Halotia branconii CENA392: one gene and its partner. The main gene of each other region encodes a partner of the protein of the gene in region 2 in a complex. Links are inferred from orthologs where the notes say so. Each region holds a gene or a part of one and is shown on either strand. Other genes may lie near its edges.

Region 1 (6,032 bases), 1.1 Mb from region 2 along the record:
TCATAAGGGACCAGTCAAAGTTACTCGTCATTCTTTAGATTTGGCAGTACGCCTCAGTACAATTTTATTTACCGTGATTTACAGCACTAACCTGTATCTACTCACAACTGCACCAGAAGAAATCACGACTGCCATAGAAAGTTTAATGCAGCCTCTACGACGGTTCAAGATACCTGTAACTGAAATTACTTTGACTTTAACTTTGTCTTTGCGATTTATTCCCCTAGTCCTAGAAGAAGTCCAAAACTTAGCTCGTTCTGTGATGACAAGGGCAATTAATTGGAAAAAGCTGGGATTGAAAGGAGCATTTAAAGTTTGGATGATAGTCGCAGAAAGACTATTAGAAAATTTGTTACTCCGGGCAGAACAAATGGCTAGTGCGATGATGGTACGCGGTTTTACCAGTCCAAATGAACACCGCGTTAAGTGGCATGAATTGAGACTTAAAGCGCGAGATTGGTTGGCTATTGCAATGTTGACCCTGTTTTGGGGAGTGCGAGTAGTTTTGGGAAATCAATTTTGAAATGGGGCATTGGGCATGGGGCATGGGACATGGGAGAGTAACTAATGATTATTGACTATTGATAAATTATGACCAAACCTTGGTATTGGCGATCGCTTCCGTTAAAAAATCGTACTGGTTCTGAAGTTTTTGCTGCTTTGTTTCGCTCAAATAATGTATCTGAAATTGCTACCCTCCTCGAAAGTCCTTACCCAACGCCAACCAACCAACCCCAACTTAGTCGATATTCTATCTGTGCAGGCGCTCCTCGGATAATAAATAAAATTCCGCAGATGTGGACACCGCCACTAGGAACAGTCCTCCCCTTCCTAGAAAACTTGCTACAAACTAGAAATTCTTCCTCTGCCCCCCTGCCCCTCTGCTCCCCTGCCCCCCTGCCCCCCTGCCCCCGGTCACTGAGCGTAGTCGAAGTGCTGCCTCCCCACCTCCCCTTCACAGGTGGTTGGTTAGGATGGCTAGGCTATGACGTTGCTTGGGAAATTGAACAGTTACCTGATAAAAAATCTGATAATTTACCGTTTCCCGTGGCTTTTTGGTACGAACCAGATGCTTTTGCCATTTTGGATCACGCCCAACAAATTTTGTGGCTAGCAGCTAGTGAAATTGACGATATCCATCACTTAGAAACTCGGTTAACCAGAAAATATGACGACAACTCCTCTAATCCTCTCACCTTTGCCCCTGAGTTCTTGACATCTCAGCCAGATTATGAAGCAGCAGTCAACCGTGCCAAAAAATACATTCAAGCTGGAGAAATATTTCAGGCGAATCTTTCTTTAAGATTTACCACTACCACATCGGCTTCTGGCTGGTCAATTTATCAAGCTTTACAAAAAATTAATCCTTCACCCTTCGCTAGCTATTGGCAAACGCCTTGGGGAGAAGTGATGAGCTGTTCACCAGAGCGTCTGGTATTATTACAAAATCGGCAAGCGCAAACTAGACCAATTGCCGGGACGCGATCGCGTGGTGCAACCCCAGAACAAGACAATCAATTGGCACAAGAACTACTCAGCAACACTAAAGAACGTGCAGAACACATAATGCTAGTAGATCTAGAACGCAACGATTTAGGGCGCGTTTGCGAATATGGTACAGTAAATGTCGATGAATTGCTGACAATCGAGCGATATAGCCATGTTATGCACCTTGTCAGCAATATTCAAGGTACTTTAAAATGCAAATGCACTGCCACTAATTTGATTCGTGCCTTGTTCCCTGGCGGCACAATCACAGGATGCCCTAAAGTTCGCTGCATGGAAATCATCGAAGAACTAGAACCCATGCGACGCAGTTTATTCTACGGTTCTTGTGGATATTTAGATTGGCGAGGCAACTTAGACTTAAATATCTTAATCCGCACCTTGCTATTAACCCCCTCATCTACCCACTCTCCACTCAATACCGTTTGGGGACAAGTAGGAGCCGGAATCGTCGCAGACAGCAATCCACAAAGAGAATGGGATGAATCTCTACACAAAGCGCAAGCACAACTAGCAGCCCTTAAAATGTTCAATCCCTAAAACTCTCAATCAAGAGAAAAAGGAGCAGGGAGCAGGAGAGTAGGGGAAGCAGGGGAAGCAGGGGAGGCAGGGGAAGCAGGGGAGCAGGGAGAAAAGGAGAAAGAAAGAGAAAGAGGTAATTTTTCTTTATCCCCCTTGCTCCCCGCACCCTGCACCTCTGCTTCTTATGCCCCATGCCCAATGCCCAATGCCCTATTCCTAAGCTATTTTGCGCCACAAATCAATAATTATGGCAACATTAAAAGAAGCTAGTGTAAACAGAAGCTATGTAGATGCTTCTGCGGCAGTCAAAAGCAGGGTGGGTTGACTTTTGCCCTTGGGCGCTGAAAGGGGTGTATCCTGTTGCCACGGGGAAAATCAAGCAAAATGGTTAAGACTTTCTGGTTTAGCAATTGCAACTGAGTATGATTCGTCAAGAGCAAACAGCGATTTCTTTGCGGGTTCAATTGTCCAATCTACCTCAAAGGCTTGACAATACCAGAATTATCGCCTCTGTTGTACTGTTCTGCTTCCCTATGGCTAACTTCATCTGCCCATGAGGAACTAGATTAAGGTTTTCATCACCGTTATTCAACGGCAAAAATTGCTGAGTTTTGCGTAACTCTGTCCAAATATTCTGACGAAAGAGAGTTATTATCGTCTGGATGTTTGTACTTATCTGCAAAAAGATACATACTCCTACCTTGACTACTAAATGAATCCAGAAAACTCTGAAACCTACATAAATCATCCAACTTGGGGTTTGCTTTATCGGATCTGCATGGTTGACGAAAACCAAGATCTGTTCACTACACTTTATGCTCAACGCTTGTTTTTTGTCGTCGCCAATGATGTTAAAGGTATTAAATTTCAGCCTATAGGACGTACAGAGGCAAGAATGCTGTTAGAAAATCGCTTGCGTATTTTGCGTCGCAGTGGTCAATCTCAGGAGTACGATCAGCTTCAGAGTGTTTTCCAACGCACCTTCCAATGACTAGTTCGATTAACGAACGTATTACCACAATTCGCGCCTCACTTCCACCTTCAGTCCGATTGATTGCTGTCAGCAAGCAAGTTCCGACTGAGGTAATTCGATCTGCGTATAACGCCGGAATCCGCGATTTCGGCGAAAATCGTATCCAAGAAGCTGCCAGTAAACAAACCGAATTGCAAGATTTATCGGATATTACCTGGCACTTTATTGGACATTTGCAAAGTAATAAAGCCAAAAAAGCAATTGAACTATTTCCTTGGATTCATTCTGTAGATAACTTGAAGTTGGCACAGCGCTTAAATCAATTAGCGCAAGATCTAGGAGTTAGTCCTCAGGTTTGCTTGCAAGTGAAGATTCTTGCCGATTCTAACAAGTCGGGTTGGAGTGTGTCAGAACTATTAGCTGACTTACCTGCACTTAATCAGTGTAAATTTTTACAAATTCAAGGTTTGATGACAATTCCACCGTTAGCATTAAGTAATACGGAGATACTGAGCGTCTTTAATAGTACTCGCAAGTTAGCTAAAGAAATCCAAGAACAAAGTTGGTCTCATCTAAAAATGGAGCAGTTGTCGATGGGGATGTCAGGCGACTACCAACTGGCAGTGCAAGCTGGAGCAACGATGGTAAGATTAGGAACGATATTATTTGGCGATCGCACTTAGCGTCTAAGTTCCGATCTTTTGGGTTAAGTATTAATAGCACTAGGGATAACCTACAGAGGTTTTTTAGATAATACTGGTGCGTGATTGTACACAAAAATTAGTTTTAAAAAACGTGACTGCTCAGAAAAAAGGAGGTAAACTCAGTTTTATTTCGGACAATCATTAGGATATAATCTTGACTCATTATTGTATCTAGGTTAATCTACAGGCGTTGCCGACAGCGCCAGTTCATCACTGATCACTGTGATAGAGGCTACAAGCAGCGATAAAATCATGAGGTTGTTCTTTTTTGTAGCGATTAAAACTGGCTACATTAACTCATAGCCACATCAAATAAGGGTAATTTTTACCAGGAGCGAAATAATGAACAATATATTTTCCAAACTTCGAGACTTTGTAGGTCTCAACGAACAAGTAGAATACGAGTATTACGAAGAAGAGGCAGATACAGATAATTATCAAAATCTATATCAGCAAGAAAATCCTCAGCCAGCACCAGCAGAAGCCACCGCTCAAAATCGACGTTGGCGAGAACCCGTGACTACAATGAGTGATGATGTAGCAGCAGCAGTATCAAAGTCTACAATGGGGAATGTGATTGGTATGCCAGGAGCAAGTAACGGAATTTCAGAAGTATTAGTGCTTGAACCACGGACATTTGAAGAAATGCCTCAAGCAATTCAAGCTTTAAGAGAGCGCAAGTCAGTAGTGTTAAACTTGACGATCATGGACCCGGATCAAGCCCAACGGGCAGTAGATTTTGTTGCAGGTGGGACTTACGCACTCGATGGACATCAAGAGCGCATCGGAGAAAGCATCTTTTTGTTTACACCAAGCTGTGTGCAAGTTAGTACTCAAGGTGGAGTTATTCATGAAGTACCACAACCGCCAGCCCGCCCTGCACGTCCCGCCGCAACTAATGCAACTCCAGCCTGGGGCAACGAAACCAACCGGATGGCACAGTAAAGTTAAATTTGTCAATAGTTTAGAGTCAAAAGTTTTTGATTCTTGTACGGGCGAGTTTAACTGTATATAGTGTTTTACCATATATTGATAGATTAAATTCGCTCATACCTAACTATTAACTAATGACTATTGACTATTAAGTAATGACTATTAAATTTGGTTTAATTGGTGGCGGGATAATGGGAGAAGCGCTATTATCCCGCCTTATTGCGCGGGGAATTTATCAGCCTTCGGAAGTTATAGTCAGCGAACCCTTATCGGCGCGTCAAGATTTTTTGCAGCAAAAATATGATGTGGCTATAACTATAGATAATGGCCTGGTGTTTACCCAAGCAAGTGAAGTCGTATTTTTGGCAGTAAAACCGCAAGTATTTAGCGCGATCGCTCAAGAATTAGCAGATATTATTACTATAGAAATCTCGCCCCTAGTAATTTCTATTTTGGCAGGGGTATGTTTAAATCAGTTAGAAGCTGCGTTTCCGCAATTACCTGTAATTAGAGCCATGCCCAATACACCAGCAACAGTAGGGGCAGGAATTACAGCGATCTGTTTAGGTGCATACACCCACGCCAAACACCAGCAAATAGCACAACAAATTTTTTCGGCGGTAGGAGAAGTTGTAGAAGTTTCAGAAACGTTGATGGATGCAGTCACAGGATTATCTGGTAGTGGCCCTGCTTACGTAGCCTTAATGACAGAAGCCCTGGCTGACGGAGGAGTAGCAGCAGGTTTGCCCAGAGGCATCGCCAATCAACTAGCCTTGCAAACTGTACTGGGAACAGCGAAACTATTACAAGAAAGCAAAATGCATCCAGCTGAACTAAAAGACCGCGTTACCAGTCCCGGCGGTACTACCATTGCTGGGATTGCCCAGCTAGAACGCTCAGGTTTTCGTTCAGCTTTAATTGAAGCCGTGAAAGTGGCTGCACAACGCTCTCAAGAATTGGGAAAATGAGGGGTTAGGGAAAGAGCTTTCCTTATAAACAATCCCTAATACTCCTAACGAAGTTGACAAGATAGCCGTTAATATAGTAAACAATCTGGTTGCAAATGTGATTGAGTGAATTATCCCGCGCCGTCTCCAGAACTTGACCTAGGGTTGATATTTCCCTTTGATCTGGATCAATTCCAAAAAGATGCGATCGCGTCCTTAAATGGCGATCGCTCTGTAGTTGTATGTGCGCCCACAGGTTCGGGCAAAACATTAGTAGGCGAATACGCCATTTATCGCGCCTTGTCACGAGGAAAACGTGTGTTTTACACCACTCCCCTCAAGGCGTTGTCGAATCAAAAATTACGTGACTTTCGAGAAAAATTTGGCTTTGACCAAGTAGGACTGTTAACTGGAGATGCTTCTATTAACAGAGATGCACCAATTTTG
Region 2 (6,142 bases):
TCTACAAGAACTCAACGATCTCAAAGCTCACTTAGAACAGTATCATCAATGGCGCGCCAATTTAGAAGATACTAAGGCAGTTGTTGAGTTATTAGAGTTAGAAACCGACGAAGCACTATTGCAAGAAGCAGAATCTACCATCATTAAGCTGAATCGTGACCTTGATCAATGGGAATTACAGCAGTTGCTTTCTGGCCCCTACGACAATGAAGGGGCAGTACTGACAATTAATGCTGGTGCTGGTGGTACAGATGCTCAAGATTGGGCGTTTATGCTATTGCGGATGTACACCCGTTGGGCAGAAGCGCAAGGCTACAAAGTCAGTTTAGCTGAAGAGTCGGAGGGTGATGAAGCGGGGATTAAATCAGCAACCCTAGAAATTACTGGTCGTTATGCTTATGGTTACTTGCGCTCAGAAACAGGCACACATCGCTTAGTGCGAATTTCGCCTTTTAACGCCAATGGCAAGCGACAAACTAGCTTTGCTGGGGTGGAAGTGATGCCGCAAATAGATAACTCCGTGCAGTTAGATATTCCAGAAACAGATTTGGAAATTACGACATCTAGGGCTGGTGGTAAAGGTGGGCAGAACGTTAACAAAGTAGAAACAGCAGTGCGGATTGTTCACATACCTACTGGTTTAGCAGTGCGTTGTACAGAAGAGCGATCGCAGCTGCAAAATAAAGATAAAGCCCTGGCTCGTCTCAAAGCCAAACTACTAGTTATCGCCAGAGAACAAAAAGCCCAAGAAATCGCTCAAATTCGCGGTGATATGGTAGAAGCTTCTTGGGGCAACCAAATCCGTAATTATGTATTTCATCCTTACCAGATGGTAAAAGACTTACGGACAAATGTCGAAACAACTGCGATCGCCGATGTCATGGACGGCGACCTAGATCCTTTCATCCAAGCCTATCTACGGCAAGAAAACCAGCTTGTAGAGAGCGCTCCTGCTTAGGAAGGGCAGGGGAGCAGAGGACAAGGTGCAGGGGGCAGGGAGCAGGGGAGAAGAGGAAAGAGTGTTAAGCACAAGTCAATAAAGTGCGAAGTAGTTTCAAACTCCCCCTTGCACCCTGCACCCCGAAGTTGCTCCACTTGGGGAGACCCCAAGACTGCACTTCTCTTCTGCCCCAATTCCTCCTTTTCATGCCCCATGCCCCAAAATAAAACCTTAAACAAACTGTTAAATTTATAATGTAAGAGTTTGTAATCAAAATAATTATGAGCAACTCTCCAGCAACAGAACCGAAACCTAGCTACGTAAAACTTGCCATGCGAAACATGGTGCGGAAGGGTGGTACTTCCATGAAACATTTTGGTCTGACCGCAATAGGGCTTTTAGCTGTTCTTGTAGGTCTTGCTTACCTAACTCGCTGAGACAAAAAGCAACACTTCGACTACGCGGTAGTTGAGCGCAGTCGAAACTCAGTGCCTCGCTGACCACTGACAACTGACAACTGACCCCCATAACCTAAAACCAAAATTCCCAGCACCTAGGAGAGTTCGCAATTGGTGCGAGTCGAACTTGATGTACAAGATTTTTTTCATGAGTCGTTCCCAAAAGAATCTTTGAATTTTGGGGATACTGATGACCGCATTATTCCTAAAATTTGGGAAACTTGGTTTAATAGCTGGTTGGAAGTTCTTCAGCCTCATCTTCCACTAGCACCAAGTTATGAAATAGGATTGCGGTTTACAGACGATACAGAAATTCAAACACTAAATAGCGAATACCGTCATCAAAATAAACCGACAGACGTTTTAGCCTTTGCCGCCTTAGAGGTAGACTTTCCTCAAAGTCCGGAAATGATTGCTGAAGAATTGTATCTAGGTGATATTGTTGTTTCGGTGAATACCGCACAACGCCAAGCTCAACAGCAAGGACATAGCTTGTTAACCGAGTTAGCTTGGTTAGCTGCTCACGGACTACTTCATCTTTTGGGCTGGGATCACCCAGATGAAGACAGTTTAATCCAAATGCTCAAACAGCAGGTAATATTACTGGAGACAATAGGTATTGATATTGACATAGAATATTAAAGATCTTTATGTCTATAAGTGTTTATAATACTTCTGTAGAAAATTATCTCCAAGTTTATTGCACAATTAAAATCAGCCAAGATTCCCAGTTTACCTACTCTATTATTTTATTTTTAAGCTTATGTCCCATCAAGTTTCCCCTCCATCTACACCAAACCATCTACCAACAGTGGTAAAAAAGGAACGGGAACTCTCCTGGCAAGTTGCTTCTAATTTATTTGTGAGCTTTAAATATGCCTGGGCTGGAATCAGTTATAGTTTTAAAACTCAACGTAACTTTCGTATACATATCAGTGTTGGTGCTTTAGCGATCGCTCTTAGCGTTTTTTTACACTTGCAAGCTATAGAAATCGCTATCATTGGCATCACCAGTGGTTTAGTTTTGGCATTAGAGTTGCTGAATACAGCCATTGAATCACTTGTAGACTTAACAGTGAAACAGACCTACCATGATTTAGCAAAAATTGCTAAAGACTGTGCTGCTGGCGCTGTGCTGATCTCTGCTTTGGTAGCGGTATTGGTTGCGGGTATACTCTTGCTGCCACCATTAGTAATTTTAATTACATCAAATTTATAGGGTTGGTTGTACCGCTCTTTCTGATAATATTTTTGTGGACTATACACTCTTATATATGTCTTCTTTAATTGTCAGACAGCGTGTATAGTTTTTATATCTTAATGATTTTAGGTAATTAATGATGATTTTTGCAGTAATTCTAATCTGTAATCAAAATCAGGAGGATTGGCTGTGATTATAGTCATCGATAATTACGACAGTTTTACTTATAATTTAGTGCAGTATTTAGGAGAACTGGCCGCAGAGTTCCCTGTAGCATCAGATATTCGAGTTTTTCGCAACGACAAAATATCCATAGACGAAATTAAGGCATTAAATCCAGAAGTAGTAGTCATTTCTCCTGGGCCTGGTCGTCCTGAAGATGCAGGAATATCCTTAGATTTAATTCAACAGCTAGGGTCGAATTTACCCATTTTGGGCGTGTGTTTGGGACATCAAAGCATTGGTCAAGTGTTTGGTGGTAAAATCGTCTCTGCTCCAGAGTTAATGCATGGTAAAACTTCCCAAGTGTCTCATACTGGGGTGGGGGTTTTCCAGGGATTAGAAAATCCTTTGGTTGCTACCAGATACCATAGTTTGGTCATTGACCGCGAGACTTGTCCCGAAGTGTTAGAAATTACCGCTTGGGTTGAAGATGGCACGATTATGGGAGTACGACATCGGAACTATCCTCACATTCAAGGTGTCCAGTTTCACCCAGAGAGTGTTCTGACATCTTCAGGAAAGCTGTTACTACGAAACTTTCTGGAACAATTACAGTCAAGAGAGTAATTAATGAAACGACGACAGTTAATGGGCTATGCTGGGGCGGGATTAGTCACAGCTTTAGTTACTACATTAGGTTCTCACTTTGAAGCTGATGCACAATCTAGTGGTTTATCAGTTCAGTGGTTAGGTCATACTTGCTTTTTGTTTACTGGCGGTGGGGCAAAAATTCTCGTCAATCCATTCCGGGCGATTGGTTGTACTGCTGGTTATCGTCCACCAAAAGTTACAGCAGATTTAGTACTGATTAGCAGTCAATTACTAGATGAAGGTGTAGTAGATGGACTACCAGGAAATCCTAAGTTAGTATATGCACCCGGAGTTTACGAGTTTAAAGATATTAAGTTCCAAGGAATTGCCATAGACCACGATCGCAGAGGTGGTAAGCAATTTGGCACAAATACCGCCTGGAGTTGGAAGCAAGCAGGAATTAATATTCTACACCTGGGAGGAGCTGCTGCACCGATTTCCATTGAGCAAAAAATTCTTATGGGTCGTCCCGACGTAGTGTTTATTCCGGTAGGAGGTAGTGCCAAAGCTTACAATGCCCAAGAAGCGAAGCAGGTATTGGAAGTATTAAATCCTAAATTAGTGATTCCGACTCATTACCGTACACAGGCTGCTGATGCGGCTACCTGCGATATCTCACCGCTGGATGACTTTTTGACTTTGATGCAAGGTATCACAGTGCGCCGCAGTAACAGTGACACTATTAGTATTAGCTCTGGAAAATTACCAGAAAGTACTGTAATTCAGGTTTTGAGTTATAAATTTTAATCCAATTTTTTAAATACGTAACATTTTAGCAGTCCTAAATCATTTGTAAATAACAAAATCCCCGACTTCTCAAAAAAGTCGGGGATCTGAACCTCTCGATTTTCACAAATCAAATAGGATTGCTATAACTCATCAAACAAGTTACAAACCTAATTTTTAGGTGGTATACCACTCTGGGCCTAGTTGTTCTTCTGCTGCTATAGGAGTTTCAGTCGCTTTGGTTCCATCCATAATCCAAATCTTATCTGCCCCTGTTGTCTGGTCGCGCCAGTAGACATCAGTCTTACCATCAGCATTGTAATCACCAAAAGATGGTGTCAAGGCTGGGTCATTACTTGGTAAGAAAGCTTCAGAAGTAACTGTTGTACCATCCATCAACCAAGCAGTGTTCTCACCAGTGGTTTGATTGTGCCAGAAAATATCAGTCTTGCCATCTCCGTTGAAGTCGCCAATATTTGATGTCCAAGACGAATCAAGGGCGCTAACAGCACCTTCGGTGACAATGATGCCATTCATTGTCCAAATCTTGTTCTCACCTGTTTGAGCATTTCTCCAGAGGATGTCAGTTTGAAGGTCGCCGTTGAAGTCACCAAGGGTATAACTCCAGCCTGGGTCTTGGGATTGTAGAGAAAATTCACTCTTTTGAGTGCCATCCATAAACCATACTTTGTTTTCACCCGTGGTTTCATCGCGCCAGAAAATATCGCTCTTGCCATTGCCATCAAAATCAACAATGGTAGGGGTCAATGTTGCACTTGTATTATCTAGAACTGTTGCATTAACAACTGTTGTGCCATCCATTTGCCAAATAGCGTTCTCACCTGTTTGAGCATTATGCCAGAAGATATCGGTCTTGCGATCGCCATCGAAATCTCCAATACTAGAAGTCCAACCTGGATCAACCTTATCTAAGGGAGAAAAACTAGCTACTTTAGTACCATCCATGATTGCAATGTTGTTTTCACCAGTCGTCTTATTCCGTAATAAGAAGTCGGTTTTGCCATCATTGTTAAAATCAGCAATGTTGTAATCCCAAGAAGCTAGATCAAATTGACCTAAAGAACCTTGTTCCATTACTTTAGTGCCATCCATCAGCCGAACTATAATCTCACCAGTCTGAGTATTAACCCAAAGCTTGTCCGCTTTACCATCAGCGTTGAAATCAGGACTAACTGCTGCACTAGTTAAATAAGGATTTGGGTTAGGGTTTGCTCCTCCTACCAAAGACTGTGGAATTGGCACAGTTGACAATGCTGAAGAAGAACTACTACTACTTATTAGTGGAGACACATCAAATTTCTGCAAATCATTACCATAATTGACCAAACTTTGTGATTTTTTTAAGGATATATCAAAGGTACTAGCTAGCGAGGAATTTTGATTGGCAAACATGGCGTGTTTTTACGACTGGTTGTCATAAAGGTTTTAGCTTTTTTAGCGAATATCTTTCTGTTAACGAATAACATTTGTTAGATGTTTATTATTTCTTTATAAGCATTTTTTGTTTATAAAAATCAACATCTTATTACAATTATCAATTAATTGTTTTTACCTAGTATCTGGAAGCTAGTAAACATTGAAATTAAAAATCAAAGATTGAACATATTTAATTTGAATATCTGTATCTGAAACTTATAAAAAATATAGCAATCCTCAAATAAGATCCCCGACTTCTTTGAGAAGTCGGGGATCTGATACCATTTCACGAAATTACTGATACAAATTACTTTTCTTACTCCCCCTGCCTCCTCTGCTTCCCCTGCTTCCCCAAATGTATCAACTTTAAAGTGAAACGGTATGAGCCTCTAAATTTTCACAAGTTTTTCTATTCACCGCTACCTATGTGCTACTTTACGAAAGTCTGCTACAAGTATTGTTATTTATGACTGTCATAATTTAAACAATTGCATCCCAACAACCAATGGTGAACTCTACCCTTGTTGCCACACTCTATGTCAACCCTGTTACAGGGAATGATACCAA

The links.
Region 1: the proteins of QI031_RS13275 (region 2) and QI031_RS18330 are in contact, whole or in part, in a solved structure (PDB 8RP0), measured with the Escherichia coli proteins. The link is inferred for Halotia branconii CENA392 from one-to-one orthologs.

What each region holds. Positions count from the first base shown.
Region 1 is NZ_CP124543.1:4,165,069-4,171,100, reverse strand. Bases 1-2,818 are described here. They hold QI031_RS18330 (anthranilate synthase component I), read left to right. Parts: upstream 1-591; coding sequence 592-2,046; downstream 2,047-2,818. Other genes in these bases: pipX (transcriptional coactivator PipX), read left to right, coding at 2,741-2,818; QI031_RS18335 (energy-coupling factor transporter transmembrane component T family protein), read left to right, coding at 1-523. Outside these bases: more of pipX, read left to right, coding at 2,819-3,019; QI031_RS18320 (YggS family pyridoxal phosphate-dependent enzyme), read left to right, coding at 3,016-3,684; QI031_RS18315 (cell division protein SepF), read left to right, coding at 4,048-4,650; proC (pyrroline-5-carboxylate reductase), read left to right, coding at 4,794-5,606; QI031_RS18305 (DEAD/DEAH box helicase), read left to right, coding at 5,712-6,032. UniProt on the Escherichia coli protein: Part of a heterodimeric complex that catalyzes the two-step biosynthesis of 4-amino-4-deoxychorismate (ADC), a precursor of p-aminobenzoate (PABA) and tetrahydrofolate.
Region 2 is NZ_CP124543.1:3,033,973-3,040,114, reverse strand. What follows is about bases 1,661-4,588. They hold QI031_RS13275 (anthranilate synthase component II), read left to right. Parts: upstream 1,661-2,788; coding sequence 2,789-3,388; downstream 3,389-4,588. Other genes in these bases: QI031_RS13265 (FG-GAP repeat domain-containing protein), read right to left, coding at 4,316-4,588; QI031_RS13270 (MBL fold metallo-hydrolase), read left to right, coding at 3,392-4,159; QI031_RS13280 (diacylglycerol kinase family protein), read left to right, coding at 2,162-2,617; ybeY (rRNA maturation RNase YbeY), read left to right, coding at 1,661-2,040. Outside these bases: QI031_RS13290 (DUF3285 domain-containing protein), read left to right, coding at 1,222-1,377; more of ybeY, read left to right, coding at 1,513-1,660; more of QI031_RS13265, read right to left, coding at 4,589-5,551; QI031_RS13260 (S-layer homology domain-containing protein), read left to right, coding at 6,081-6,142. UniProt on the Escherichia coli protein: Part of a heterodimeric complex that catalyzes the two-step biosynthesis of 4-amino-4-deoxychorismate (ADC), a precursor of p-aminobenzoate (PABA) and tetrahydrofolate.